Regions from separate parts of the Colwellia sp. 5_MG-2023 genome, predicted to be linked through region 2. Evidence: predicted binding sites of a transcription regulator. Region 2 holds the regulator's gene; each other region holds the start of a gene.
The links. The regulator LexA, encoded in region 2, represses DNA repair genes until DNA is damaged. The targets are predictions, from matches to a motif close to TACTGTATNNNNATACAGTA.

Region 1 (7,858 bases), on a different contig from region 2:
GAGTGATAATTGTAATTTCATAGGGTATCCATCAAAATTAAGTAGAATATTATAAAGAACTATTAGTTTGAAAATAAATAACGAAAGGAATATAAATAAAAATCGTTCTCATTACAATTTATTTATTTAAAAATAGAATATTATTAAATAAGTCACCTTATAAATAATCTCAGTAGATGAGTGATACTTGAGATAAGTTGTATGAGGGTTTTTTAATATAAAATTAATGATTTTACTAGACTCTAACTGGCCTCAGAAAATAAAAAGTTAATGTCAGCTTTTGTCTAGCAGTTATTGTAAGTCGCAGAGTTTTACAAAGACTACTTCGTCAGAGCAGGGCCTTTAAAAACGTAATAGTGAACGTCTATTTATTACTTGGTTTCATCTGAAGTTAATACAGGTAATTTTTAAATACAGCTAAAGCTTACCTGTATTTTTTACGTACTTAATTAGAGGTATTCACCGGCGTTGTTGAAGTGCTTTCTTCTATGTCATCACAAGTGCTGCCGTTACTTTTACGGCAAGTATTTAACCTATCTTGTTCTGATTTATCGTTGTTTAATACTTGTTGTAAGTCTTCAGTGCGTTGCTTTACTGCGACCCCATAACTATGGTCATCGCCCCATAAATCAGCGAGTGCAGTTAATGATTCATTGTCATGTTTAGCAAATATTTCACCTGCTCGCTTGGCATCGGCCTGATCATTACCTAAGAGGGTGAGGGCTTCAACACCTAAGTTAAGCGCTGAATCAAAAGTTTCACGCTTAAATGTCTCAATACCAAGATGCATTAATTGGTAAGCATGGCGGCGATCAATTGCTCGTGCGACAATTTTTAGGTGAGGATAGTATTTTTTGGCCATTGTTGCTATTTGAAGTACTTTGTCAGCATCATCAATGGCGATAACCAATAATTGTGCTCCATTTGCACCAGAAGCGGTTAGTAAGTCTAAACGTGCAGCGTCACCATAAAAGACTTTATTACCAAAGCGCCTTAATAATTCTATTTGGCTAGGACTATGGTCAAGAATGGATAAGTGATATCCCTGTGCTGTTAATAAACGACCAATAACTTGACCAAAACGGCCGTAGCCGGCAATGATGACATTTTTAGTCGCTTCTATTTGTTCAGGCTTATCGAACGATTTTTGTGAGTTATCTTCGCGGTTGATAACTTTGTCATAAAACATCAATAACAAGGGAGCCATTAGCATTGATATAGCGACAACCAACGTGGTGAGTTTTGTTTGTTCTACGCTGAGAATTTGTAGTGTGCTGGTTAGTGATAACAATACAAAGGCAAATTCACCTCCTTGTGCTAACGCTAGAGTAAACAGTAATTGTTGTTTGCTTTTCATTTTAAATACGTAAGCAAGGATATATAAAACGAGCGCTTTAATGGCAATTAACCCAACGACAAAGAGCATAACATTACTAAACTGTGCTATTAATAACGGGAAATCAATTGATGCACCCACGGTAATAAAAAATAAGCCAAGTAATAGCCCTTTAAAAGGCTCGATATCAACTTCTAATTCGTGTCTAAATTCACTTTCTGCTAAGACAACACCGGCTAAAAATGTGCCTAAAGCAGAAGACAAACCAATTTTTTTCATAATGACAGCAATAACAATCACTAAAAACAAAGCGAAAAGGGTAAATAGCTCGCGTAAACGTGTCTCTGCTATGTAACGAAATAGTGGTGTCGAAATGTACTTGCCTGCAAATACTATTGCAGCAATGGTCGCTAGTGATATTAATACTTGTGCGTAAACAGGAAAGTGCTCTATTAAGTTTCCATGGCTTGAGGCAACGTCAACGTTACCTATTTGGGTAAAAGCGAGCAGTGGCAATAAAGCTAGAATTGGAATAACCGCTATATCTTGAAATAACAGTACAGAGAAAGCGTTTTGGCCGGCTTCTTGTTTTATCCAACCTTTTTCGGTTAAGGTTTGTAATACAATAGCAGTAGATGATAATGCCAGCATAAGCCCTATGGCTAATGAAGTTTCCCAGCGTAAATTTAATATAAAATAACCAATAGCAAAAAACAGTGCGCTAGTCAGTAAAACTTGTAATCCACCTAAACCCATAATGGAGTGTCTTAATTTCCATAGTCTTGAAGGTTGTAGCTCTAAACCGACTAAAAATAACATCATAACTACACCAAATTCTGCAAAATGCATCACGTCAGTTTGGTCGCCAACAAGTCCAAAAGCAAAAGGGCCAATAATAATGCCAGCAATGAGATAGCCAAGCACGGAGCCTAAGCCTAAACGTTTGGCAATGGGGACAGCGACTATGGCTGCGGCTAAATAGATGACTGCCATTTCTAACATAGGTTTCTCTTCTTATTGTTTTAACAAAAATTACGTATCAGTATTTTTATGATGATGTAATACCCCTAGCAAGCTCTGAGTGGGAACTAACTTAATGGACTTGGTATATACCTTCTCATAAAATAATGTGGTCACTTGTTATATGAAACGGGTATTATCTAGATATTTTTATTTTTACTATAAAGCATTAATTAAATAAACTTAGTGTTATAAAAAGTACACGAAATCATCACAGTAAAAAATGCGCTCTTGCATATTTTCATGAATGTAGAAGAAATTAATGTCATGTAAACTTTTATATAGTGTTTTAGGGACTACTTCAATTTGTATTAGGTTAGCTTTAGGATCTTAATGACCCAAATAACGCAAAGGTTTATGACTGGATATCTGAAAAAATCATTATACTCCGTAAAGTTGTTAACTGTAAAATTTGTAGCCTAATCTGTACCCGATAAAATCGAAGGCTCTATACTTATTTAGAAGAGAAGAGGGTAGGTGAAACTATGCCAATTAACAATAATTATGCTCTAGTTTTAATCCGTTCGTTGAATACTAATAACCCTATCTTCCACATGTTGTAATAATGGTTCAAGCTCATGAACTGGAGAATTGAACCAATAATCTTTATCTTTTGATAGTACTAAAACAGGCATACGTTTATGGTATTGACCACATTGAGTATTGGGCTGAGTGGTTAACGTGACTAGCTCAGTATGCTCACGTTGAAATAATATACCAGCCATATATAAGGGCATTTTATTCGCGTGTTCAAATAAATATTTAACCTTTTTGCCATCTTCTGTTCTCCATTCAAACCAACCGTTGCAAGGCACTAAACACCTCTGGTTTTGGAATGCTTCCTTAAAAGTTGGCTTGATCGCTACCGTTTCAGATTGAGCATTAATAATTAATTTTTTTGACCAGTTAGGCTGAATACCCCATAAGGCATTTACTTGTTGATAGCTTGATCCACTATGAACTATTGTGGCTACCGATTGGCTTGGACGCAAATCAGCATTCGTTTCTACGCTGTAATGCGTATTAAATAGCTCGCTCACTATTGGTGTTAAATTGTTGTTTACACTAAACCGACCACACATACTGACCTCAACATTCTTATTTTAACCAAAACGCTATTAACATAGTATTTTAGGGATATCTGACCATTTACTGGTGTAACTGGGTGAGAGAAAGTTACGTTTCATTGCCCATTTATCATTTTTCTCCGCAACAGCTACTTCAACGGTTCCTCGACCATAACGATGATTTACTTGGTCATAGCACTTCATTAATGGTGGATTATTTATACCTAGCGTAAATAAATCTTGTTGCTGAAATTGGCTGTTTTCTAATGCAATACCACCTACGCCACAGCGATAAAACGCTACGCCTTGTGTATAAATATTATCAAATACGAAAGAAATAGCACCCACGACTTTTAAAGTGTTGTCCGTAGCGACAGGAAATTCATAAACAAAGGACTTCTTATAATAGTTATCGTCATGTGGCGAGCTTGATGCAAAGATAACTAACCGTTTAATTAAAGACCCTTGCCTTCTTACTTTTGTTACGACAATACTCGCATGACTTGCTAGTGCAGCTTTAAGTACATGCTCATCAGTAACTCGCTGCCCAAAGCTGCGGGTAGAAAATATCTCTTGTTTATCTTGCCCTATTTCATCCCATTGTAAACACGGCATGCCATTTAATTCATTTACGGTGCGTTCAACGGCTACACTAAATTGGCTACGCATTACTTTAGCTGATTGATTGGCTAAATCCCAACCAGTTTTAAGCCCTAATAAACTTAACCGCCTACCAAGCTTGTTACCAATACCCCATACATCCGTGAGTGACATACGAGAGAGTATATCTTTACGAGAGTTAGCATCGTCAATAACAGCAACACCATCAAAGCCCGATAATTTTTTTGACGCATGGTTAGCCGCTTTAGCTAGTGTTAGCGTTGATCCAAAGCCAACACCAACAGGTAAGCGTGTCTCCCGCCAAACAGCCTTACGTATTACATGCCCGTATTGGTGCCAATCATCGATACAGCTAAAGTTTTTGAAATGTAAAAAAGACTCATCGATAGAATAAATGTAGTGATTATCAGAAAATCGAGCGATAACGTTCATCATTCGCTCACTTAAATCCGCATAAAGTTCATAGTTTGAAGAGCGAACAACAACGTTATGCTTTTCTAAAAAATCTTTAATTTTAAAATAAGGTATGAACTTAGGTACACCAAGCTGCCGTGCCAAAGGACAAACGGCACAGATACAGCCATCGTTATTAGTTAAGACGACAACAGGTTTATGTCTGATGCTCGGATCAAATACTTTTTCCGCACGAGCATAGAATGAAACGGCATCAACTAAGCCAAACATGATAATAATGTGGGTAATTTCTTATGCAATCTAAAAGATACTGTTACTACACCTTCTATCTGAAAATCATCTGATGCTGTTATTTTAATGGCTTTATGTTCATCGGATGCAGATAATAAAAGTGCCTTATCCGTATCAATAATTTTGCATACAAAGCATCCGTTAAAGTTAGCAACAATAACAGCGCCATTACTTATATGTTCAGCTCTATCAACAACAAGAACATCGCCATTAAATATTCCCCTTCCTTCCATTGATCTACCATTAGCCAAGCCAAAAAATGTCGCATTAGGGTGTTGAAGTAATAACTCCTCTAAAGATAAATTTAATTCTTTATATTCTGCAGCAGGAGACTCAAAACTTGATACACCTGCTTCAATATAAATAGGTATTATTTTCATAAATAAATCACTTTACTGTTTATTTGTACAGTATATCGATTTATTTAAATATATAAAGGTAAATATATCAATTATAACTCGCCTAAAGTGCATAGTTATCTGGTAATCAGTCTCTCACCATATTGTTTAGATTCTACTATTATTGAATCTTACAAAATAAGTAGTTGAAAAATCTGTTTATTTAAATTTTAGCGACTGAGACTATTAATTCTTATATAAAAAGAATAGAAACGTTAACAACAGCAAACCAAGATAAGAGCAAGTATCATTGAATTTCATAATGGATATTACTGGTACTTTTCAGTAATATCCAAGGTATCGCAATAATTTTAAATATATGTTTCCTAACAGTTTGTAATTATGGGATATTAATAGCAATTAAAGGAAAGTTTTCTGTCGAAGATGGGGAGCTGATTTATAAAGAATTAAAAAGACCGCTAAGTATATAGAAGAGCTTACTTCTTTCTGTCAAAATTTTTGGTCAAATATATATTTGAATGACGTTAGCGAAGTTATAAATTTAGAAAATATTAAAAATAGGAATAATCAGGATGACTATGCGTTTATGGACTTTTAAAAGACCTTTTCACTATGACGGTAACAATTATGAAGTGAGATACTCTTTTTCACTTAAAACTTATACGTCAGAGCTTTTTTATAATGGAACACTCGTAGACAAATGCTCTCATTTATTTGATGGTGATTTCAAAGTGGTTGTGCATAAGTTTCAACCTACCAACCAAGCCAATAATCAAACCAATAATCAAGCTAAAGAATTACAGGTTTCAGTTGGCTACTTTAGTTGGTTGAATGTTGGTATCGAAGTTAGGGAAGGTAGCAGCTTAATTTACGAAAGTCACCCAGGCAAAGACATTCACTTTGCAACTAATAAACTTAAAAATTTAGGTGTTTCTCACAATTCAATAGAGGCAAATGATCAAAGAAAGCTTCAAAGTGAAAAATGGCAAAAAAACAAACCTTCTATTTTCGCTGATATAGGCACTGGCGCTGCATTTTTTATCGTAGCAAAAGTAACAGGAGACTTAACTATAGCAGCATTTACGGGCGTTGTTTTAGGGTTAGCACTCGTGGTTGCCCAACGCTTTGTAAAAGTCGACTTACTAGGTGGATTCGCAGTATTTGGAACGATAATGCTTTTAATATCAGCAATATTCTCCATCGCCTTTCAAAGTGAGTATTTAGTTCAACTCAAGGGGACGTTTATGGGATTACTCAGTGCATCAGCCCTTATAATAGACGGAGTGTTTAATAAAGGTGGTTACTTTGGAACCCGTTTTGAGAGGTACTTAAATTCCCCTATTCAACATAGATACTTTGTCCTAGGTTTAGCATTGATTGGTCTATGTATGGCAGGATTGAATTATAGTGTTGCAAGTCAACTAACCGAAGATCAGTGGCTCACCTATGACACCTTTGTTGAAACACCGATTTATCTCGTGATGTTTTTTATTCTCGTTTGGCGTGCAGGAAAAAAGCTAGCCTAGGACGCGAAAATGAAATAAACGAATGTTAAACGTCGATATTTGTGTGGTATTTATTACCTCTTAATTTATATTTGGAAATTTCATACAAATAAATATGGGTAACCAAGCTATCGTATCTATTAAATGGATAATACTATTACCTCCAATTTAACTAACCCTAGCATTATCACTCAACATGAAATGACTATGGATATGATCACTTTAGTAATACAAAATAAAGTATTGAAATTCGGGTTTCATTAGAGAATAACATTTTAAATATTAAGGAAAATATCATGATAAACTCAATGAAAGCTCTGACTAAGTACTTAACCTGAACTCGGTTTAAGATGTTTTTAATCCATTGAAATAGTTACTAATAAAATTTAACGATGAAGCAAGTAAAAGTAGCTGTTAGAGAAGAATATATTAAGCCGATCTCAGGTTATTTAGCAATATCAGCTTCTGCCATAAATAATTCATAGGTTACGGCAATAAATCCGATTTAACTCTTTTCAACTTGAAGCTTTAATATCATCTACTTTTGTAGAGCTTAATGCAGCCATAAACGATAATTATTTCCTACAACCACGTTAAGAAGTTAATATGGTTGTAGGAATTATTTGGTATTCATATTCGCTAATAAATTATCGAGTTGTTTATTCATTGCTTGTAACGCTTGTACCGACATTCCTGTTACAGAAAACATTTGCGTAGGAATGTTTTTAGCTTGCATTTTTAATTCACAGCCAATGTTAGTCAGCTTTATTTCAACACTGCGTTCATCTGCTTTATTACGAACGCGTGTCACTAGATTTTGCTTCTCTAAGCGTTTTAATAATGGTGACAAGGTACCAGAGTCTAAATCAAGTTTTTCACCTAACTGCTTAACTGAAGTGGTTGCTTTAGTATTATTAGTTTCCCATAAAACTAACATCACTAAATACTGCGAGTATGTTAGTCCTAGCTTTTTTAATACTGGACTATAATGGCGGTTCATTAGTTTGCTCAGGCTATAAAGCCGAAAGCAAAATTGATTTTCTAGTTTTAAACTTTCATCTTCATTCATAGATACTTACCTAGGGTTTATAGAAGCTTTTCAATGTCAGATTCTATTGCTGCAGGTTTAGTTGTTGGTGCATAACGTTTAATTACTTTGCCTTCTTTATTAACTAAAAACTTAGTGAAATTCCATTTGATACGCTTAGAGCCTAGTACGCCTGGTGCTTCAGATTTTAAAAAGTT
Region 2 (7,858 bases):
ACATAAGTATTATGAACAGACTCTAAAGTATGTTGACAGTTTTCCTCACAGTTCAATGGGAGGCTATAAAGAATTAGCCACTGATGTTCAAACGCTGAATTGTCGATTCCTAATTTATCAAGCGTTAGCTCCTCAGTTAACAAAGTCCCCTTATTCGTTACACTTTTTGCCAACCACTCGCCATCTAAAGCAAGTTTAGCCAATATAACGGGTAACAAAAAAACAACAATCATCAATAAAAAGCTTCGACGATTACTCTTTTTAATGGTTGCCTCTTGAACACCTGATACTTCATTGTGTACTGAATTCATATTATTTCGCCTTACTATTATTTTTATTATCACCCTTACTTATACTAAACTTAGCCCATAACATTAAAAGTAACCAAGCTATCGCCAAACTAAACCACTGAAAAGCATAAGCACGATGTTTTTCTGGTGGCATCACTATAGGTTGCCAATTTTTTTCAAAGCCTATTTTTTCACTTTCGTCTAAATAAATAACAAAAGGCAATAACTCTCGCTTGAGTAAAGCTGAAAACTTATCTAATTCAATTTGCTGCACTCTTAATGGCCAGCTTGCTTGAGAAAATACTTGCTCTACTAATTGAATACCTACTTCTATTAAACGAATATGCCCTTTAAATTTATATTGCCCACTCAAGGCTGATACATCCGGTATTTCTTGCCTATTTATTGATCCTTGTATCCAACCAAGACTTACCAATACTGCGTGTTTACTTGTTTCTGCTACTTGGTAGACCCGATACCCTAAACGCCCTTTACTCACTTGGTTATCTAATAAGAATACTTTTCCTTCATCAAAGCTTCCTTCGATATATACAGGGAAATCGTTGATTTTATTTAAAGAACTTCCATTATTTGAGAGGGTTAAAACCTGACTTAGTGAGATTGGTTTTTTAGCACTTAGTTTGTCAATCTGTGCTAATCGCTGCTCTTTTTCTAATGCCCTACTAATTTGCCAAAAGCCAAGCTTTACTAATGTTGAAAAAACGAGCACAGTAAAGACTAGCCAAAGTAAATTATGCTTACTAAAATAATTTGATCGCTTTTGATCAATACTTAAGGGTGTACTACTTGGCATCAAAAATAAAATCCTTACAACAAGTTAATACTTAGGATATTGAGTGTATGTTATTTAAAATTATTATTATCACACTTATGCTATTCATGGTTTACAACCTCTTTCGTGCTTTATTTATTATGAATAAAAAGCCCGATCCAAACCAACCTTCTATGACTAAATACATTGGCCGGAGATTAATGGTCTCGGTAGCGATAGTGATTTTAATACTAATAGGGTTACTCACCGGCCTAATTACACCAAACCCAAGACCTTATTAAAGTTAATATTTTTATAATTTTTGATAAATAAATTCGTTAGAGCAAAGCGAAGGCACGGAGTTGACGCCAATTAATGAGTACCTTCAATGCAGTTATTACGGATTTAGCAAAGTATTTAACATCACAAAATGTAGACGAATAGAAAAAGTAGTACCCACACTACGTCAACAAAATGCCAGTACCAACTTGTTGCCTGAAATGCAAAATGATTTTCAGGTGTAAAATGTCCTTTTAACACTCTAAAGAACATAACAATTAACATAATGCAGCCTAGTGTTACATGTAAACCATGAAACCCAGTTAACATGTAAAAGGTATTACCGTAGATCCCACTTGTTAAATACAGTTGCATTTCTTCAGAATAACCATGGGAATACTCTAAAACTTGTAGACTAATAAAGGTCAAACCTAAAATAATAGTAAATCCTAACCAAGCTTTTAGCTGTGGTCGCTTATTTTTTTCTAGCGCAACATGGGCAAAATGTGCGGTAATGGAAGAAGTTAATAATAGGATAGTATTAATTAATGGTAATCCATACCATCCCATAGCAGTAGTTTCGGTGCCTCCAGGTGTTTTAATTAATGGCCAACTAGCAGTAAACTCTGGCCATAAAACAGCCGCTGTTTCCGCATTATTTCCAGCACCATCTAACCACGGTATAGAAAAAGTACGTGCGTATAATAGTGCGCCAAAAAAGGCAGCGAAGAACATAACCTCAGAAAAAATAAACCAACTCATTCCTTGTCGAAATGAATTATCCATTTGACGACTGTACTTTCCAGCCATCGATTCATTAATAACATTACTAAACCAGCCAACTACCATATAAATGACTAAAGCAATTCCCGCTAGTAGCAAATAACCACCATAACCACTAACTTCATTTTTAATATCGGTAACATAATTAGCAGCCCCGACAGCAATCATAAATAATGCAACTGCACCTACAATTGGCCAATGGCTTTGTGATGGTACGTAATAACTTTCATATTCTTTGGTTGTCATTTTTATTACCTCTTTTACTCATAATATTTATAAGCGTGATAAATAGTTTATGAGTCTTTTTTTTCAGTAATATCATACAAAGTGTATGATAATGTCAGGGTGTGAATATCCACAGGCAAATCAATATCAACATAAAACTGTAAACCCATCTCGACTTCTTCACCACTTCTTAATGGTTGCCGCTCAAAACAAAAACACTCTATTTTTTGAAAATATCCAGCGGCTAAGCCTGGCGAAACAGAAGGAACAGCTTGCCCTGTAATATCATGATTCGCTTCATTTTTAGCAAAGAAATTAACGAATTTCATTTCACCTGGGTGTACAGAAATTTCATTAATTATAGGTTCGAATTGCCAAGGAATTCCTTTCGCCATTCGCGTAATAAATTGCACCTTTATTGTACGTGACGTATCAATACCATTATCAGAATAAACTACGGCTACATCATTGGTCTTACCGTTTAAGCCCGTAATATCACAAAAAACATCATACAAAGGTACAAGTGCAAACCCGAAACCAAACATAGCAAATACCATGAATACTAACTTTTTAATAACTTTACTGTTATTCGGTTTAACAAGTTTTTGCTCGGTATTATCGCTCATAACTAATCCACCTTAGGCGGCGTACTAAAGGTATGATATGGAGCTGGACTTGCCACGGTCCATTCTAATCCCTCAGCCCCATCCCATGGTTTAGCTGGGGCCTTATCTCCACCTCGAATACACTTAATAACAACGGCTAAGAAAATCAATTGTGATAAACCAAAAGCAAAACCACCAATGCTGACCCATTTATTAAAATCAGCAAATTGCAATGCATAATCCGGAATACGTCTAGGCATGCCAGCTAAACCTAAAAAGTGCATTGGGAAGAAGAGTAGATTGACTGAAATTAATGAACACCAGAAATGCCATTTAGAAAGGGAGTCGCTATACATATGCCCTGTCCACTTAGGTAACCAAAAATACGCTCCGGCATAAATAGAAAATAATGAGCCAGTTACAAGTACATAATGAAAATGCGCAACCACAAAGTAAGTATCGTGGTATTGAAAGTCTACGGGAGTTAATGCCAACATTAAGCCAGAAAACCCCCCAATTGTGAACAAAATCACAAAGGCAATTGAGAACAACATTGGTACCTCAAAAGTCATTGAACCACGCCACATTGTTGCGACCCAGTTAAATACTTTCACACCTGTGGGCACGGCAATCAGCATAGTACAATACATAAAGAACAGCTCACCAAATAAAGGCATTCCCGTGGTGAACATATGGTGCGCCCAAACAATGAATGACAACAGTGCAATTGAGCCAGTGGCATACACCATAGAGCTATAACCAAATAACTTTTTACGAGCAAAGGCAGGAATGATAGTTGAAACAATACCAAATGCCGGCAAAATCATAATATAAACTTCAGGGTGTCCAAAAAACCAAAAAATATGCTGGAACATTACAGGATCACCGCCCCCAGCAGCATTAAAGAAGCTAGTTCCGAAATAAGTATCGGTCAACACCATAGTAACAACACCCGCTAACACCGGCATAACAGCAATGAGTAAATAAGCCATTATGAAAAATGTCCAAACGAATAATGGCATTTTCATGTAAGTCATACCCGGTGCACGCATATTCATAATAGTCACAACAATATTAATTGCGCCCATAATTGAAGATACCCCCATAATATGAACAGCAAAAACAAAAAATGCCGTGCTCCCATTTGAATATGTTGTCGATAAAGGCGCATAAAATGTCCAACCAAAATTTGGCGCACCGCTTTCCATAAAAAATGAACTAAGCAGAATGGCAAATGCAAAAGGAAGAATCCAAAAACTCCAGTTATTCATTCGCGGTAATGCCATATCCGGCGCACCAATCATCATGGGCAACATCCAGTTAGCAAAACCGGTAAATGCTGGCATTATGGCACCAAAAACCATTATAAGACCATGAACAGTAGTTAACTGATTAAAAAAGTCTGGCTCTACTATTTGTAAACCTGGCTGAAATAATTCAGCACGGATCACCATAGCTAAAGCACCGCCAGTTAATAACATGATAAAAGAAAACCATAAGTAGAGAGTCCCTATATCTTTATGGTTTGTTGTATATAACCATCGCTTAATACCTTTCATTTTATGATCATGATGTGCATCATCAAGCGATTCATCTATTGTATGTGTCGTCATCTCTTACTCCTCGCTTACCGCTTTAACATCTGAGCTTTGTACTAAATCACCGGTTTCATTACCCCAAGCATTACGCTCGAATGTAGTAACCGCGGCGATTTCTTTTAAACTGAGTTGTTTCCCAAACGGAGGCATCATACCCTTGCCGTTAATGACTAAAGTTAAATGCTCTTCAATAGAGCCTTGAGTGGCAATAGCACTCCCTTTAAGTGCAGGAAATGTAGGAGGTAAGCCCAATCCTGTAGGCTGATGACATGCAGCACAATGAGCAAGATATACGGTTTCGCCAAGCTGCATTAGTTCTGCTTTACTCATAGAAGAGCTTAATGATGCCTTCTCTGCATTTTCAGCTTGAGCAGTCAATGCGTGTTGTTCATCCAACCATTTATCATAGTCTTCGCTAGATTTTACTTCGACTACAATCGGCATAAAACCATGATCTTTGCCGCAAAGCTCAGCACATTGACCGCGATAAACTCCAGGCTCATCAACATTTGTCCAAGCTTCATTTATAAAGCCGGGATTAGCATCTTGTTTAACAGCAAAAGCAGGAACCCACCAAGAATGAATAACATCATCAGAAGTAATTAAAAAGCGCACTTTTTTATTAGCAGGAATAACTAAAGGCTTGTCCACTTCAAGTAAGTAATCTTCTCCTTTTAGAGCACCATTACCACTAAAGCTACCGTCCTGATTTTCATACTGCTCGCGCGGGGTAGACAATACCGAGTAATATTCAATATTTTGATCAAAATATTTATAATGCCACTTCCACTGCGAGCCTGTAACTTGAATAGTGACATCGGAGTTATCATTATTTTCCATGTCAATTAAGGTACTAGTTGCCGGAACGGCCATTGCGATAAGAATAACGACAGGAATTGCCGTCCAGAGTATTTCTACTTTAGTGCTTTCATGAAAGTCAGCTGCTTTTGCTCCTTTTGATTTACGATGGAAGATCATAGACCAAAACATCGCTCCAAAAACAACAACCCCAATACCAGTACATATGTAGAGTGCTAGCATATGTAAATCATACACCTCCCTACTAACTGCCGTTACGCCTTTAGTCAAATTTAACTGTGAATCTGACCAAGCTGAACTGGAAAATAAGCTTAAACAAACAAGACAAATTTCCATCCACCAACGTTGATTACTTCTATTCACTCAACCTCTCCCCTATCAATATTTACTTCGTTTTAAATAAAATCGGTGTAATAATTCACCGTTTAAAACAACATATAAAAATAGAAAACAGAAAAGCAGCAATGTACATCAAAAATCATTTAACTGATGATCTGTTAATTTAGTTATTATTATTTTCTAATTAAGCACTTAATTTGAAATTTATTAAATTAACTGACGTGATATGACTAATTCAAATGACATAAGCGTAAATATTTAAGTTTAGCTATCGAATTAGCGCATTGACGTCTTTTTTATTCTTATTCAGTTTTTTGCTAGTTATAGCAATCTCACTAGCTATGTGATCATTTCTACTTGCTAAAATCACCAACTACATCATTATTTATTTAATAATTAGAACAACTAGTTATTGAAATAAATGCCTTGTATTTGGCTGTTTTTTCTACGTATAAAATTGTTCACTTAATTAATGAAATTGGTATTAATTTGTTCGATTCACCTTCTAGAATCGCTCAAAACTTAACCTAGGTCAAATTATAATTTAGATAAAAGCTAATATAATCAATAGAGTAACTACTCTAAGCTGTCTCTATAGCATGACTGGTATAGTCTAGGGGAATTTTGGCTATTGATATAATCAATAATTATTAATTGATTATTTAACAACCAAATTTGAGAGGTTTTTATTTAATAAAATAAAGCTAGTGAATATAACTAATAAAAATTGTCACTAAGGTATAGCAACAATTAAAAAATATAAAAAAGAAAACTTACATCCAATTGCCGTTACGAATAATACCAACAGCAAGCCCTTCAATGTAGAAATCTTGAGAACTAAGATCTACCTTGATAGGTTCAAAATCTTCATTTTCAGCTTGTAAATAGACGATATTACCATCACGTTTGAAGCGTTTTACTGTCACTTCATTTTCTACTCTAGCAACAATCACTTGACCATTTTGCACGTCAGTTGTTTGATGTACTGCTAATAGATCACCATCTAAAATACCAATATTTTTCATGCTTTCACCATTTACTCGTAACAAGTAATTAGCCACGGGGTGGAATAAACTACCACTCATTTGATAATGCTCTTCAACATGCTCTTCGGCTAAAATTGGCTCACCAGCAGCTACTCTACCAATAAGAGGAAGACCTTCTTCTTCAATAAACTGCTCAGATAACCGTATGCCACGAGATGTTCCTGGCAACATTTCAATATAACCTTTTTTTGCTAATGCTTTTAAATGTTCTTCTGCTGCATTGGCAGATTTAAAACCAAAAAAACTCGCTATTTCGGCTCTAGTAGGTGGCATTCCTGTTTCTTGAATTTTATCTTTAATCAAGTCAAATATTTGTTGTTGACGATTAGTTAACGGCTTTAATTCATTTGTTGCTAGCATTAGCTTTTCCTTTCTAGGTAAAGACCTGTATTTATTCACAACTGTCATTATATACAGCCAACTAATAAACGCAAGAGGTTACTAAGAACCTTAGGATCATATTCTTAGAATATGGACTTAAAATTATCAATATAATTAACGTGATAGGAGAATGAATCAGTTTAAAACCTGATCATTTACTTTAATGAACAGGCTTGATAAATACACATGCGTATTTATCAGTTTTATTTGAACAAAATAATTTTGGGAAAGCAGAAAACAAGTTAATCAATATTAATTGAGTGCCAATCCAGAAGAGAATGCGAGTAAGCATTTGATCTACAGTAATAAAAGATAGTGGCTCACTTAATTATAAAGTGAGCCACTAATCAAACTAAAAAACTAAACGGTAGCGACCACGGCTATCAGGCGTACCTAAAAAGGTAAGGAATGACGACGAATGTCGCCTGTTCTTATTAGGCGAATAAATTCGCCCCTACGGTGATGTCGATCACCTTCGCCTAACAATGTTTTTTGTTAGGGCGTATGTAGGGTGAATATAGGGGCGACTTCAGTCGCCTGTTCTTTTTATTAAGGCGAATAAATTCGCCTCTACGGTGATGTCGAGCACCTTCGCCTAATAATGTTCTTTGTTAAGGCGTATGTAGGGGCGACTTCAGTCGCCTGTTCTTATTAGGCGAATAAATTCGTCCCTACGGTGATGTCGGTCACCTTCGTCTAACAATGTTCTTTGTTAAAGCGT
Region 3 (7,858 bases), on a different contig from region 2:
AATTCACGCCATGACAAATCGGCTTTATTGTTTTGGCTGCCCGCTTGACCACGATAGTTTTCAGCAACATCAAGTAAACGCTCAGTGGCACCATCATCACTATTGCTGATAACGTCTTCTACCGCGTCTTTTAAATCTTTGGGTAGGTCAGAATAAATGGCGAGTTGGCCTGCATTTACAATCCCCATATCCATACCGTTTTTAATGGCGTAATAAAGAAATACTGCATGAATAGCTTCGCGAACAGGGTTATTACCACGGAATGAAAACGATACATTTGATACACCACCTGAAATCATAGCATAAGGTAAATTATCTTTAATATCTTTAACCGCTTCAATGAAATCAACCGCGTAGTTGTTATGCTCATCAATTCCGGTAGCTACCGCAAAAATATTAGGATCAAAAATAATATCTTCAGCGGGGAAACCAATTTCATCAACCAAAATATGATAAGCTCGATGACAAATTTCGTATTTACGTGCGCGCGTGTCGGCTTGACCTTCTTCATCAAACGCCATAACAATAACAGCAGCACCGTAACGTCTTAATAATTCAGCTTGCTCGCGGAAGTTATCTTCCCCTTCTTTTAAGCTGATAGAGTTAACTATGCCTTTGCCTTGTATACACTTTAAGCCTTCTTCTAAAATATCCCATTTAGATGAATCAAGCATGATTGGTACTTTGGCAATATCAGGCTCACCGGCAATGAGGTTTAAGTAACGTACCATCGCAGCTTTTGAGTCCAACATGCCTTCATCCATGTTGATATCAATAATTTGCGCGCCGTTTTCTACTTGTTGTAGTGCTACAGCAATGGCTTCATCGTATTTTTCTTCGGTGATTAAACGTTTAAACACGGCAGAGCCAGTAACGTTAGCTCTTTCGCCCACGTTAACAAATAACGAATCTTTTTCGATGGTTAACGCTTCTAAACCAGATAAGCGACAAGCAATTTTACGTGCCTCTATTTTACGCGGTGCAATATTCGCAACCGCTTCAGCCATACCTTTAATATGGGCAGGTGTTGTACCACAACAACCACCAATAATATTTAAGAAACCCGCTTCAGCCCATTCAGCAACATGGGTATTCATGTCTTCAACGCTAAAGTCGTATTCACCAAAAGCATTAGGTAAACCTGCATTCGGATGTGCAGAAACCGCGAAATCAGAGATTCGGCTTAGTTCAGCAACATATTGACGTAATTCAACAGGTCCTAAAGCACAATTTAAACCAAATGAAATCGGCTTAGCGTGACGTAAAGAGTTATAAAACGCTTCGGTCGTTTGACCGGATAATGTACGACCAGAGGCATCGGTGATTGTGCCTGAAATCATTACCGGTAAACGCACACCTAACTCTTCAAAAACTACTTCAACAGCAAAAATGGCGGCTTTAGCGTTTAAGGTATCGAAAATGGTTTCGATAAGAATAATGTCACTGCCACCTTCAATTAAGGCTTTAGTTGATTCTATGTATGCTTCTTTTAATTCATCAAAAGTAACGTTACGAAATGCAGGATCATTCACATCCGGTGAAATTGAACAGGTACGGTTTGTTGGACCTAAAACACCGGCAACAAAACGAGGACGTCCAGGGTTTTTTTTGGTGTATTCATCTGCTGCTGCACGGGCAATTTTAGCCGCTGCAAAGTTAATTTCAGCGCTGTACTCTTCCATATCATAATCGGCCATAGCAATCGTAGTGGCGTTAAATGTATTGGTTTCAAGAATATCTGCACCGGCTTCAAGGTATTCAAGGTGAATCGCTTTTATGATATCAGGCTGAGTAAGCACTAACATATCATTATTGCCTTTAACATCCGTATGCCAATCAGCAAATCGCTCTGCTCTAAAATCTTGTTCTTCAAACTTATAGGCTTGGATCATTGTTCCCATAGCACCATCAAGAATTAGAATATTTTTAGCCAATTGCTGTTCGAATAAAGCGAATGAAGGATGTTTTTTCATGGTGTATCGGTTTCCTATGGATAAATCTTTAAATCAAATTTGGGATATCTACAAAACTTAAATGACGGTATCTGGATGTATTGCTTTGATATTAGAAGCATCCAATTTATATGGGGTAATTTGATAAACATAATAATTAAGCCAATTAGTAAATAATAGACTACCATGACTTCGCCAAGAACCAATAGGAGGATTATTTTGGTTATCGTCTTTATAATAATTTTTAGGTATCGCCGTGCCACTATCATTTAAGCTATCACGTAAAAATTCTTCGTGTAAAGTAGAGGTATCATATTCAGGATGGCCTGTTAAATAAACTTGTTGCTTATTTTTACTCGCAGCTAAATAAACTCCAGCTTCTTCAGATTCTGCTAAGACTTTTATTTGTGAAATACTTTCATAATCTGATTTATCAATGTAGCCATAGCGAGAATGCGGCACATTAAAATTTTCATCAAAGCCACGCGTTAAAGGTTCTTTTTCATCAAGTGCTTTGTGATTAAAAATTCCCGATAATTTGTTTTTTCTTAAATGGCGATTCAAACCATAGTGATGGTACAGCGCGGCATGTGCAGCCCAACAAGAAAACATTGTTGAAGTAACATTTTTTTCTGCCCAATCAAAGACTTCACATATTTTATCCCAAAAAGTAACTTGTGAATAATCAAGTAAAGCTAACGGCGCTCCAGTAATAATTAAACCATCATATTGTTTATGTTTTACATCATCAAATAAATGGTAAAAGGTATCTAAATGCTCTGTTGGGGTATTTTTCGATTCATTGGCATTAATACGAATAAACTCTATATTTATTTGTAATGGAGTATTCGACAACATGCGCAGTATTTGCACTTCTGTTTCAATTTTATTTGGCATTAAATTCAAAATAGCGACTTGCATTGGGCGTATTTCTTGAGAAATGGCCCTATGTTCAGACATAACAAAAATATTTTCTTTATCTAACACTGATAATGCAGGTAATTGATCTGGAATTTTAATTGGCATAACGCACCTATGACGAAGAAAAAGCAAACAAAGTATAGAAAAACTATACTTACAATACTACTTAGATTGCTAGATATGTCAACATCTAAACGTTTAGATGGCTAAATAGATTAAACCTATATATTATCGTATTGAATTATATTAAATAAAAAAAAACCTTTGCTAAAGTAGCAAAGGTTTTATAGATAAATTCACTCAAACTAGATTGAGGTTACATAATAGTATTACTCTTCTACTATGTCTAAGCCTTCCGGTTCAACTTTCTTGGCATCAATATTCTTACTCAGAAATAGCTCTCTTAATTTAGCATCAACATCTTTCGCCATTTCTGGGTTTTCTTCAAGATACTTAGCGGCGTTTGCTTTACCTTGTCCAATACGCTCACCATTACAGCTATACCAAGCGCCAGCCTTTTCAACAAAACCGTTTTTAACACCTAAATCAATTAATTCACCTAAGCTGTTAATACCTAAACCATACAGTATTTGAAATTCAGCTTGTTTAAAAGGTGGAGCAATTTTATTTTTTACAACTTTGACACGCGTTTCATTACCAATAATTTCATCACCATTTTTAACCGCACCAATACGGCGTATATCTAATCGAACCGAGGCATAAAATTTAAGTGCATTACCACCAGTAGTTGTTTCAGGGCTACCGAACATAACACCAATTTTCATACGAATTTGGTTAATGAAGATAAGCATGGTATTAGATTTTTTCAAATTACCCGTTAACTTACGCATAGCTTGCGATAACATACGCGCTTGTAATCCCATATGTGAATCACCCATGTCACCTTCAATCTCAGCTTTAGGTGTAAGAGCAGCTACAGAGTCAACTACAATAACGTCGATAGCACCAGAGCGAGTTAACATATCAACAATTTCAAGTGCTTGCTCACCGGTATCAGGTTGTGAAATAAGTAATTCATCAATGTTAACACCAAGCTTCTCAGCATAAATAGGGTCAAGTGCATGCTCAGCATCAATAAAAGCACAAACTTTATTATTACGCTGCGCTTCAGCAATAACCTCTAAAGTTAATGTTGTTTTACCACTTGATTCTGGACCATAAACTTCAACAACTCTTCCCATAGGTAAACCACCGGCGCCTAGGGCAATATCTAGACCTAACGAACCAGTTGAAATAGTTTCTACATCCATTGTAGTATTGTCGCCAAGCTTCATTATTGAACCTTTACCAAATTGTCTTTCGATTTGGCCTAGGGCTGCTGCTAATGCTTTTTCTTTATCGTCTTTCATAATTTACTCCACTAATAACGTCTGGTACGTCGTTTTGATAGAGCAAGTATACTGTATGGTCGTACAGTATCAAGTTTTTTTATAATTTATTTTATTTAAATTAAAAAAAATAAAAACCTATACTTTTAACTTATTGATATAAAAGATTAAAAACAACATTAATAACTTTTGCATTTTTGACTTAAAAAAGTTACTAATTTGATTTACCACTGTTTACACAGTAGTTTTATAGCTAAGCTAAATTTAAAGTTTTTATAAAAATAATTCATAATTTTATTTGTTAAATATGGCATAATCCTCTTTCACCAACCTTATTGATTCTATGAGTTGCAGCATTTAAATGACCACAACAACGCAAGACCTTTCTTCACACACCCCTATGATGCGTCAATACCTAACAATAAAAGCAGAATTCCCTAATATTCTGATTTTTTATCGTATGGGTGATTTCTACGAACTATTCTTTGATGATGCAAAAAAAGCCGCTGACTTATTAGATATTTCATTGACAGCACGCGGTAAAACAGGCGGGAACGCTATTCCAATGGCAGGCGTTCCTTACCATGCGGTAGAAAATTATTTAGCTAAACTAGTTCAACTGGGAGAGTCCGTTGCTATATGTGAACAAATTGGTGACCCTGCAACAAGTAAAGGCCCAGTAGAACGTAAAGTAGTCAGAATTATAACGCCAGGTACAGTGAGTGATGAAGCGCTTTTATCTGATAGGCAAGACAACTTAATTGTTGCTATTACTGAAAATAACGCTAAGTCTAAAAAAGCTTCCGATCCAAGTTTCGGTTTAGCTTATTTAGATATGACTAGTGGCCGTTTTGTCATTACAGAGCCGCAAACAAGTGAACAATTACAGGCAGAATTACAACGCCTTTCACCTGCTGAATTACTTTACTCAGAAACGCTTTCATCACTGCAACATGTTGATCAATATAAAGGATTACGCCGACGTCCAGAATGGGAGTTTGATCTTGAAACATCAGTGGCTTTACTTAATAAGCAGTTTGGAACAAAAGAGCTAACTGGGTTTGGTGTTGATGATAAATTATTAGGTTTATCTGCTGCGGGGTGTTTATTTCAATACGTGAAAGATACACAACGAACCGCATTACCACATATTCGTGCAATAATTTGCGAATCTGCGACTTCGGGTGTCGTCCTTGATGCAGCAACAAGACGAAATTTAGAGCTAACACAAAACTTACAAGGTGGTGTGGATAATACTCTGGCTGCGATATTAGATTATGCTGCTACCCCTATGGGATCTCGTTTATTAAAACGTTGGTTACATTTTCCATTGCGTGATTTAAGTATTTTATCTGATAGACAAAATGCCATTGAACAAATAATTTCAACTGACTTACATATTGATGCAAAACCCATTTTAAAAGGCTTTGGTGATATTGAACGTATTGTCTCTCGCATAGCATTAGGCTCAGCAAGACCGCGTGACTTTGCTCGATTACGTAATACCTTACAATCTTTACCCGAACTACAAAACTACTTATCAGCAAGCGCCAATACTGGTTATGTAAACACATTAGCTAAATTAATGGCACCAATCCCTAGTATTCAAGAGCTACTGGAAAAAGCACTTGTCGATAATCCACCTGTCCTTATTCGAGATGGCGGTGTTATAGCACCTGGTTATCATGAAGAACTCGATGTCTTACGTGATTTAAGTGATGGTGCGACTGAGTTTCTAGCACAATTAGAACAAAGAGAAAAAGAACGTACTGGTATCCATTCTTTAAAAGTAGGCTATAACAAAGTTCATGGGTTCTTTATTGAAATGAGTAGAACGGCGGCAAATGACGTACCTGACGATTATATACGCCGCCAAACATTAAAAAATAATGAACGTTTTATTACTGAAGAATTAAAAGAGCATGAACATAAAGTACTAAGTGCTCAAGGTAAATTTTTAGCATTAGAGAAACGCCTTTACCAAGAATTATTCGATCTCGTACTACCTGAATTAGCAAGATTACAAACACTCAGTCAAGCTATTGCTGAATTTGACGTATTAACTAACTTTGCTGAGCGTTCTATTACCCTAAATTATGTAAAACCTACCTTAGTCAACGCTACTGGAATTGAAATAGATGCAGGTCGACATCCAGTAGTGGAACAAATGACTAATAACACCTTTATTGCTAACCCAATCCTATTAACAGAACAACGTAAGATGTTAATAATTACAGGCCCTAATATGGGCGGTAAGTCAACTTATATGCGTCAAACTGCATTAATTGTGTTACTTGCGCATATTGGCTGCTTTGTTCCAGCCAATTCAGCTAAAATTGGCTTAGTTGATAGAATATTTACCCGTATCGGTGCCTCTGATGATTTAGCGAGTGGTCGCTCAACTTTTATGGTTGAAATGACTGAAACCGCTAATATTCTTCATAATGCTACCGAGAAAAGCTTAGTTTTACTTGACGAAATTGGGCGTGGCACTAGTACTTATGATGGTCTTTCTTTAGCATGGGCTTGTGCTGAAATGTTAGCGTTAAAAACAAAAGCATTTACTTTATTTGCTACCCACTATTTCGAATTAACTTTACTTGCCCAAGAAATACCAACGCTAGCCAATGTACATTTAGATGCAATGGAGCATGACGATAGCATTATTTTCATGCATGCAGTGCAAGAAGGCCCGGCAAGTAAAAGCTTTGGTTTACAAGTTGCTCAACTTGCCGGAGTTCCTAAAATGGTTATCAAACGGGCTAAGCAAAGACTGGTCGAGTTAGAGAATCAGGAAGTTGCTTCTATTTTGCCTCCACAATCAGACAATTTTCAACAATTAGCCTTGGTCGCAGATGAACACCCTGCAATAGATACTTTACGTAATACTGATGTGAATGACTTATCGCCTAAACAAGCATTAGACTTGCTATTCGACTTAAAAACAAAGCTTTAATATATTGAAAAAGACTGAACTGCTGACTTATCTTCACTAAATGAGATAAGTCAGCAATCATATTTTTGTGATGACACAGGAATGTTGAAGCTAAACTTTACAGCTTTAATAGTGCACTGTCTAATATGGTTAGCACTTTAATAAATTAGAAGATTTTTATAGTAAACGATATTTATTAAACAGCGCTCATTGAACATTGCTTATTAAACAATACTTATTTTATAGCACGGTATAATAAGGCTAATTATTTTACGTTAGTTAGTAATCTCAATCCAAGATGCTTTATCATTTTCTTTATCAGCAGACTTCTCTACTTTCATATCATCTTCTACAAGGTTATCTTTAGATAACATTTCACCTATAGCCCATCGAGGAATAAAAGTCTGAGCTGTTGCAACAACCACATGAGATATCATACCGATCATTCGAGCATTAACAATAAAACCATCTTTTTGTTCCAATAAAGTACCTGTAACTACATAATCTATAATTTGATTGTCCGGTAATTCTTTCCAATCGCGGCTAAAAACAAAATCCCCTTCACTAGTAACTCTAAAAAAACCGGTCGTTTTAAAATCTACAACAATTAAACCATGACGTTGAAATTCATATATAAAACTCTCTGATATTAAATTTCCTAGCCAGCTAGTACTTTCTAAATCATTTAAATTAACAAAAGA
Region 4 (7,858 bases), on a different contig from region 2:
GTTATCAACATCAAGTACATTACGTAATGTAATGTTCACGCCCGTTTTTATTTTATTAGGAGCAGCAATAATTCACCAAGGTGTTCATGCCGGCATAGAAAGATGGTCCAGTCGTTTAATGCCTTTATTACTTATGATGCTAATTGGTCTTATTATTTACATTCTACAGCAAGAAGGCGCTGCTGACGGTGTTGCTTTATATCTAATCCCTGACTTTTCACAAGTAACTAGCCCGACATTAATTATATCAGCCATGGGGCAAGCATTTTTCTCATTGTCAATTGGCGTAGGTGGCATGATGGTCTATGGCTCTTATATGAAAAAAGGTGAGAATATTGGCAAGTTAGTTGTCTCTATTGCCGCACTTGATACTTTTATCGCCTTTTTAGCCGGGTTACTTATTATTCCAGCTTTATTCGTTGCACAACATGCCGGACAAGATGTTTTTAACAATGGTCACTTAATTGGTGAAGGCCAGCTTATATTTCAAATTTTACCTTCGTTATTTTCATCTATGGGTACTACAGGCTTAATTGTTGCGTTTAGTTTCTTTACTTTATTATCTATTGCAGCACTAACTTCAACCATTTCAACAACGGAAGTACCTGTGTCGTATTTAGTGGAAGATAGAAAACTTAACCGTAATCACGCAACTTGGTTAGTTTCTGGTGCTGTTTTAGTTGCTAGTATGACATTAGTTGCCTTTTTTGATGTCTTATTCGGGTTAGTTGTACAAGCCCTTACAACTATTTTACAACCATTAATGTCGCTGTTTTATTTCATTGTTATTGGCTGGATTTGGAATAGAGGTAATAAAATCACCGACATTGCGGTATTAAACAGTAATATAAAGTTAAAGCTATTTGGCTTTTATTTACGTTATATTTGCCCTGTTCTACTATTAATTGTTTTTGTTAATGTCGCATTTTAATATAAAAAATTGCCCCCCCTTTAATCTGAGTTTTTAATAAAGTAGTAAGCACTAACTTTTTTTAATCAAAGGGGGCTCTGAATCTTGTAATTCGACCTGCTCGATTTTTTCAAATCGAGTAGAAATTTTATCTGCCGACGTATGAATTTGTTTCACATCTACAGCCGCTTGATCAATATGTTTTGCTAAATTAGCAAATCGACCTTTAAAACGGTCAAAATCTTTGGCTAAATCAGATAAATGCGCTTGAATAATATGAACCTGCTTTCGAGTTGCTTCATCTTTTAATACTGACCGTGCCGTGGTGAGTATTGCCATAAGTGTTGTAGGAGAAGCTAGCCAAACACGCTTTTTATTAGCATAATCAACTAAATCACTTTGGTGTCCGTGAATCTCAGCAAAAATAGCTTCTGCTGGAATAAACATAATTGCACCGTCAGCAGTTTCTTTATCAATTAAATATTTGTCACTAATATCGTTAATATGTTTTTTAATATCAACTTTAAATTGTCGTTGTGCGGCTTTACGATCTGACTCTGCTAATTCAAAGTCCATCATTTTACGATAACTTTCTAGTGGAAATTTAGCATCTACAACTACGTTTCCAGTAGGCTCAGGTAAAAACAATACACAATCGGCAATTTTTCCATTTGATAACGTGTGCTGAAGCTTAAAACTTTGCTCTGGTAGCACATTGCGAATTAAACCACTTAGTTGTACTTCACCAAATGCCCCTCTAGAGCGTTTATCATTTAACACCTCTTGTAAGCTAACCACATTGGTTGATAATTCGGTGATTTTTTTCTGTGCGTCATCAATCAAGGCTAAACGCTGCAAAATATCACTAAAGGTTTTAGTTGTTTTTTCAAAGCCCTCTGCAAGCCGCTTTTCTACTTGACCGCTAATTTCTTGTAAACGTTTATCGGTCGCATTCGTTAACACATCAATACGTTTAGTCATTTGCTCACTGCTTTGTATTAATGATTTGCTCAACTCTTCTCTATTAGCCTGCGTGGTTTTATTTAAATGACTAATTAGTTGATCCAACGTTTGATTTTGATTTTGACTTAACGTTTGATTAAGTTGATCTTTTTGACTTCCTAACTCTCTTAGTAACTTCAATCTAAGATCAGCCATCTGTTGGTCAAAAGCGCTAGACAACTGCAATTGTTGTTTGTCGAAAAGTTGTATAAGCGCGCTATTTTGTGAAGATGAAGCTAATTCAAGCATGGCACTTATTTGGGAAATTTGATGATTTTGTTTTAAATTTTGTCTAAAAACAAACAGTAACGATAAAAGCAAAACAATAAGTGTGAGATAAATAGCAAGCTCTGCAATTTCTGCTTGCTGCAAAAATAATAACATTAAAAACCTTGTGCACTGTAAATATAAACAGTCATTTAAGCATAAGTTTTACTTAGCTGCTAGTTATTTATATTGATCCTTTTTGGTATATCTTAAGTATTGAATAAAGCAGATCAGAATGAAGTCATGTTTGCAGTAAACAAGATATTACACATCGCTATAATAAAGCATAAACGCTAATAGCACTTTTACCTCAATTAATGATAAAATATTGCAATTATTATTAAGTAGCAAAGTAACAACGAATACAACTCAAGTTACTAATTGATCCTATTACCTTTTGTAGAGAAAAACATGAAAACCCATTTCGACGAATTATTAGATTTTCCCACAGTATTGAACTTTAAAGTAATGGGTGTTGCCTGTGACGAACTGCCCGATTTAATTATTGCAGAATTACAGAAGCATACTCCTGGTGACTATACCACTAGAATAACCCCAAGCTCTAAAGGCAATTATCATGCTGTATCTCTTCCGGTAAGAGTTACCAGTAAAGAACATATTGAAAAAATTTACGAAACGTTAAATGCAATAGAGCAAGTGCGTTACGTTTTATAAAAGTACAAAGTACTTTAACTTTCTGTGAGATTTGTCGTGTCCGACTCTACCGTAACAGTAAACAAAAATAACTTAATTGTTCGACAATTAAATACTATGGATTACAGTAAAGTTTGGCATGCTATGCAAAATTTTACTGATAATCGTGATGACCAAACAAGTGATGAACTTTGGCTGGTCGAGCATCCCCCAGTTTTCACACAAGGACAGGCAGGAAAAGAAGAACATTTGCTAATGCCTGGCGATATCGAAGTTGTCAAAGTTGACCGAGGTGGTCAAGTGACTTACCACGGCCCAGGACAGCAAGTTATTTATTTTATGATAAATTTACGCCGTAGAAAAATAGGCGTTAGGCAATTAGTCACGTTAATTGAAAACGGAATCGTTGCTTCACTTAACGACTTTGATATCAAAGCATATCCAAAGCCTGACGCACCGGGTGTCTACGTCAATGATAAAAAAATAGCTTCTCTTGGATTAAGGGTTAGAAAAGGTTGCTCTTTTCATGGCTTAGCACTCAATGTGAACATGGATCTATCACCTTTTTTACGTATAAACCCATGCGGTTATGCTGGCCTTGAAATGATCCAAACATCTGACATTGAAGGTCCACAAAACATGACTGATGCTTGTAATGCATTAGTTAAACATTTAATCGCTTTGTTAGAAACTGACGAAGTAAGTTACCAAACAGGATTACCGAGCAATTATGAGCAACAACATGCCAACTAGCGACAGCAAAATAATAGAAGTTAACACTGCGGTAAAAAAATCATCAAGAATGGCGCCTGGTACAAAGCTACGTGATGCTGATAAGTTAGCGCATATCCCTATCCAAGTTGTTAGTTCAACTAAAGAAACTATGCTGCGTAAGCCGAGTTGGTTACGTATTAAATTACCACGTTCAAGTGAACGTATCGATAGTATTAAAGCTAATTTACGTAAAAATAACCTTCATTCAGTCTGTGAAGAAGCCTCGTGTCCTAATTTATCGGAATGTTTTAACCACGGCACAGCAACCTTTATGATTTTGGGTGATATTTGCACACGTCGTTGCCCATTTTGTGATGTTGGTCACGGTCGCCCATTAGCACCTAATAGTGATGAGCCTAAGAAACTAGCTAATAGCCTTAAAGATATGGGCTTAAAATATGTCGTTATCACCTCTGTTGATAGAGATGACTTACGTGATGGCGGTGCTCAACAATTTGCTGATTGTGTAAAAGAAATCGGTGAGCAAGCGCCAGAGACTAAAGTTGAAATATTAGTACCTGATTTTCGCGGCAGAATGGACAAGGCACTCGAAATATTAAATCAGCACCCTCCTCATGTATTTAACCACAATATGGAAAATGTGCCACGTCTTTATACTAAAGTTCGTCCCGGCGCTAACTACCAGTGGTCTTTAGATCTGCTTAAACGTTTTGGTGAAGCTAATCCTACTGTTGCTACTAAATCTGGCTTAATGGTGGGTTTAGGTGAAACTAATGAAGAAATTTTAGCGGTTATGCAAGATTTACGTGATCACGGTGTAACCATGTTAACCATTGGACAATACCTACAACCAAGTAAAGATCATTTAGCCGTTGAGCGTTATGTGCATCCGGATGATTTTGCCATGTTTGAACGTGAAGCTAAAAAAATGGGTTTTGTTCATGCCGCATGTGGCCCACTGGTTCGCTCTTCATATCATGCTGATAAACAAGCAGCCGGTGAAGAAGTTAAATAAATATTAATTTAGACTTTTATCTTATAGCACCATAACGAGAACACTATGTCTGTCTACTATACGCTTTGCTTTCTTGCGGCGGCAGCGATGCTCATCGCCTTCATCAATAGTAAAATAGGTAAAATGCAAACGACTATTGCTATTACCGCAGGATCGATGATTTTGTCCTTATTGATACTATTTTTTGGTCAAAATGAATGGTTCAATCTAAAGCAAGTAGCAACTGAAACGATGACAAGTATCAACTTTGAAGATTTTTTACTTAAAGGGATACTCGGATTTCTATTGTTTGCTGGTGGGTTAGGCATTAAATTGCCTAACCTTAAAGATCAAAAATGGGAAATTACCGTATTAGCGTTAGGTGCAACACTTTTTTCTACCTTTTTCATCGGTTTTTCTCTCTATGCTATTTGTCAATTAATCGGTATTAATTTAGATTTGGTATATTGCCTATTATTCGGTTCATTGATTTCACCGACCGACCCTATTGCTGTGCTCGCCATCGTAAAAAAACTGTCGGCTCCTAAACGAATTGCCACTCAAATTGAAGGAGAATCACTCTTTAATGATGGTTTTGGGTTAGTTATTTTTGTCACGCTATTCACCATTGCTTTTGGTCAAGAAACACCTACATTAGGCAGTGTGTCGCTATTGTTTGCTCAAGAAGCGCTTGGTGGCATTATTTACGGATTTTTATTAGGTTTACTTTTTCATTATTTAATCAGTGCGACTAATGATCACTCCATGGAATTACTATTAACAATTGGCGTACCTACGGCTGGCTATGTATTTGCCGATATTATTCATGTATCAGGACCACTAGCAATGGTTGTATCGGGTATTATGATAGGTAACTGGACAAGATTTGTTGGCTTTTCAAAAGAAAGTGAGGAACATCTGGATCATTTTTGGGAACTAGTGGATGAGTTTTTAAACGGTGTACTATTCTTACTAATTGGTCTATCTATGCTGCTATTTAAATTTCATGCCGAAGATTGGATCTTAATGGCTATTGCCATTCCTTTAGTACTACTCGCACGCTACCTTAGTATTTTTACTTCTTATATTGGTTTTAAATGTTACCGTAGCTACAACCCTTGGTCAGTAAGGATACTCACTTGGGGTGGATTGAGAGGTGGTTTAGCATTAGCTATGGCACTTTCTATCCCGCCAGGTGTATTAGTTATTCCTGATAAACAAATAGATGTCAGAGAACTTATTATGGTGATGACATACTCTGTTGTTGTATTTTCTATTCTTATTCAAGGCTCAACAATTACATCCTTGATTGATAGAGCAAAGAAAGCTGAAAAAGAATAAAACTCGAAGATGTAGAAAGCACATACCACTGCTTTACTTTAAGTAGCTTTGTTGATAACACAGCAACATAATTAAACAGAGAGTTTTAGATAAAAATTAGCGATGAGCCTAGTTTAGAAGATTATAAAACTTAGTGCCATGCTGATAAGTAAGCGATTAACGAAAAAGTAAATTAATATAACTAACGGTAGCGACTACTTAATATATCGCTACCGTTTTAACATTATGTAAACAATAATACTCTCAAATAAAACATCAACTGGAAATCGGTTTATTTAGTGTTGTAAAAACATAAACTTCGCTACAAACAATGCTGTTAGCGCCCATACCCCACCCGATATTTCATTAGACTTACCTGCCCCCAACTTAAGCACTGTATAAGTAATAAAACCAAAGGCGATACCGTTTGAAATAGAGAAGGTAAATGCCATCATCACTGTTGTACACACGGCAGGGGCATACTCTGTTAAGTCATCCCAATCTAGACCTCTTAAAGAGCTCATCATCAACATAGCGACATAGATAAGTGCACCATCGACAGCAAATCCCGGTAGCATTTGTGCAAGTGGTAAGAAAAACATGCCGACAAAAAATAGCAAACCAATGGTTACTGCAGTAAGCCCTGTACGACCACCAACAGAAACCCCCGCAGCCGATTCAACATAAGAAGTAACTGGCGAACAACCAAAGGCAGTACCAATAACTGATGAGATAGAATCAGCCTTTAAAGATTTATTCAATCCTTGGATTTTACCGTTTTCATCCTGTAAATTGGCGCGTTCAGCAACCCCCATAAGAGTTCCAGCTGTATCAAAAATATTAACAAATAAGAAGGTAACGATCACAGGGATTAACGCAACTTGAAAAGCGCCAGCAATATCAGCTTTCCACAAAATAGGTTCAAGCGCTGCAAAATCAGGAATAGCTAACAAGCCGTTATAGCTCATAAAACCTGAAGTAGGAGCAAATGATTTAGCCGCTTCAGCAACAACAAAAAAGTCTGTTGGTAAAACCCAAGTCATTATAAATGCAACCAATGTAGTCACGGCAATACCAATTAATACAGCACCAAAAACGTTACGATAACTAAGAATAGAAATAAGTAAAAAACTTAAAAATCCTAATGCTGGTGCTTCTGGCCCAAAAGCACCAAAGCCAAAATGAGTTAAGTCTGCAATCGCTACAATATTATCAGGATCAGCAACAACTAGGCCGGTAAAACGTAAACCAATAAAACCAAGAAAGAGCCCAACACCAGCAGTCATCGCCAACCGTAAGCTCATCGGGATACTCTCTAGCATCCATTCTCTAAGCCGAGTAACACTCATTAACACAAAGAGCACACCTGAAAGGAACACTGCTCCTAATGCAATTTCCCAGCTGTATCCCATACTACCAACGACAGTAAAGGTAAAAAATGCATTCAACCCCATACCTGGTGCAAGGCCTACCGGCCAGTTTGCGTACATCCCCATTAAGATTGTCGCTATAGCAGCCCCAAGACATGTTGCTAAAAATAACCCATCAAAGGGCATGCCAGACTTAGACATAATTATGGGGTTTAAAAACATAATATAAGACATAGTTACGAAGGTGGTAAAACCTGCCATAACTTCTATTTTGACTGTAGTTTTATGGGAAGATAATTTAAACCATCGCTCTAAAAAACCGACACTTTTTACTTGTTTTTCATTAGTGTTACTAACTTTTTCCATAACTACAATTCTCTTATTTATTTGTAAAGAATATTTTATTTTTAAAGTGATTTTTTATTGCAAGGATAATTATAAAAGAGTAATTTTAGTTTAGGATCATTATATAAATGAATCTGAGTATAACTATCTTCTTAGTAACCGAAATAAAAATCAATAATTTATAAATACTCGTTAAAGTGCTACATAGCAAACCAATTCAGATGGCACTAAGAAATAAAATCTGATTAAGCAATGACTACT

Region 1: a site for LexA is predicted at 5,143-5,162, ahead of Q4496_RS16305 (LexA family transcriptional regulator). Genes of this name have one in related genera too.
Region 3: a site for LexA is predicted at 4,293-4,312, ahead of recA (recombinase RecA). Genes of this name have one in related genera too.
Region 4: a site for LexA is predicted at 2,310-2,329, ahead of Q4496_RS11545 (DNA recombination protein RmuC). Genes of this name have one in related genera too.

The regions. Positions count from the first base shown of each region.
Region 1 covers NZ_JAUOPW010000033.1:18,693-26,550, forward strand. Annotated here, with positions in the region: gene Q4496_RS16285 (TonB-dependent receptor) at 1-21, opposite strand, end outside; gene Q4496_RS16290 (monovalent cation:proton antiporter-2 (CPA2) family protein) at 446-2,338, opposite strand; gene Q4496_RS16295 (SOS response-associated peptidase) at 2,872-3,438, opposite strand; gene Q4496_RS16300 (Y-family DNA polymerase) at 3,475-4,728, opposite strand; gene Q4496_RS16305 (LexA family transcriptional regulator) at 4,716-5,129, opposite strand; gene Q4496_RS16310 (septation protein IspZ) at 5,681-6,634, shown strand; gene Q4496_RS16315 (MarR family winged helix-turn-helix transcriptional regulator) at 7,233-7,613, opposite strand; gene Q4496_RS16320 (glutathione peroxidase) at 7,700-7,858, opposite strand, start outside.
Region 2 covers NZ_JAUOPW010000013.1:93,262-101,119, forward strand. Annotated here, with positions in the region: gene Q4496_RS10640 (hypothetical protein) at 1-311, opposite strand, end outside; gene Q4496_RS10645 (SURF1 family protein) at 313-1,104, opposite strand; gene Q4496_RS10650 (DUF2909 domain-containing protein) at 1,152-1,364, shown strand; gene Q4496_RS10655 (cytochrome c oxidase subunit 3) at 1,486-2,370, opposite strand; gene Q4496_RS10660 (cytochrome c oxidase assembly protein) at 2,418-2,975, opposite strand; gene ctaD (cytochrome c oxidase subunit I) at 2,978-4,567, opposite strand; gene coxB (cytochrome c oxidase subunit II) at 4,571-5,734, opposite strand; gene lexA (transcriptional repressor LexA) at 6,484-7,116, opposite strand.
Region 3 covers NZ_JAUOPW010000006.1:51,559-59,416, forward strand. Annotated here, with positions in the region: gene metH (methionine synthase) at 1-1,973, opposite strand, end outside; gene metA (homoserine O-succinyltransferase) at 2,031-2,978, opposite strand; gene recA (recombinase RecA) at 3,203-4,243, opposite strand; gene mutS (DNA mismatch repair protein MutS) at 4,584-7,178, shown strand; gene Q4496_RS06695 (FlgO family outer membrane protein) at 7,433-7,858, opposite strand, start outside.
Region 4 covers NZ_JAUOPW010000016.1:24,697-32,554, forward strand. Annotated here, with positions in the region: gene Q4496_RS11540 (sodium-dependent transporter) at 1-931, shown strand, start outside; gene Q4496_RS11545 (DNA recombination protein RmuC) at 983-2,296, opposite strand; gene ybeD (DUF493 family protein YbeD) at 2,591-2,854, shown strand; gene lipB (lipoyl(octanoyl) transferase LipB) at 2,891-3,586, shown strand; gene lipA (lipoyl synthase) at 3,564-4,583, shown strand; gene Q4496_RS11565 (sodium:proton antiporter) at 4,629-5,903, shown strand; gene Q4496_RS11570 (NCS2 family permease) at 6,179-7,618, opposite strand.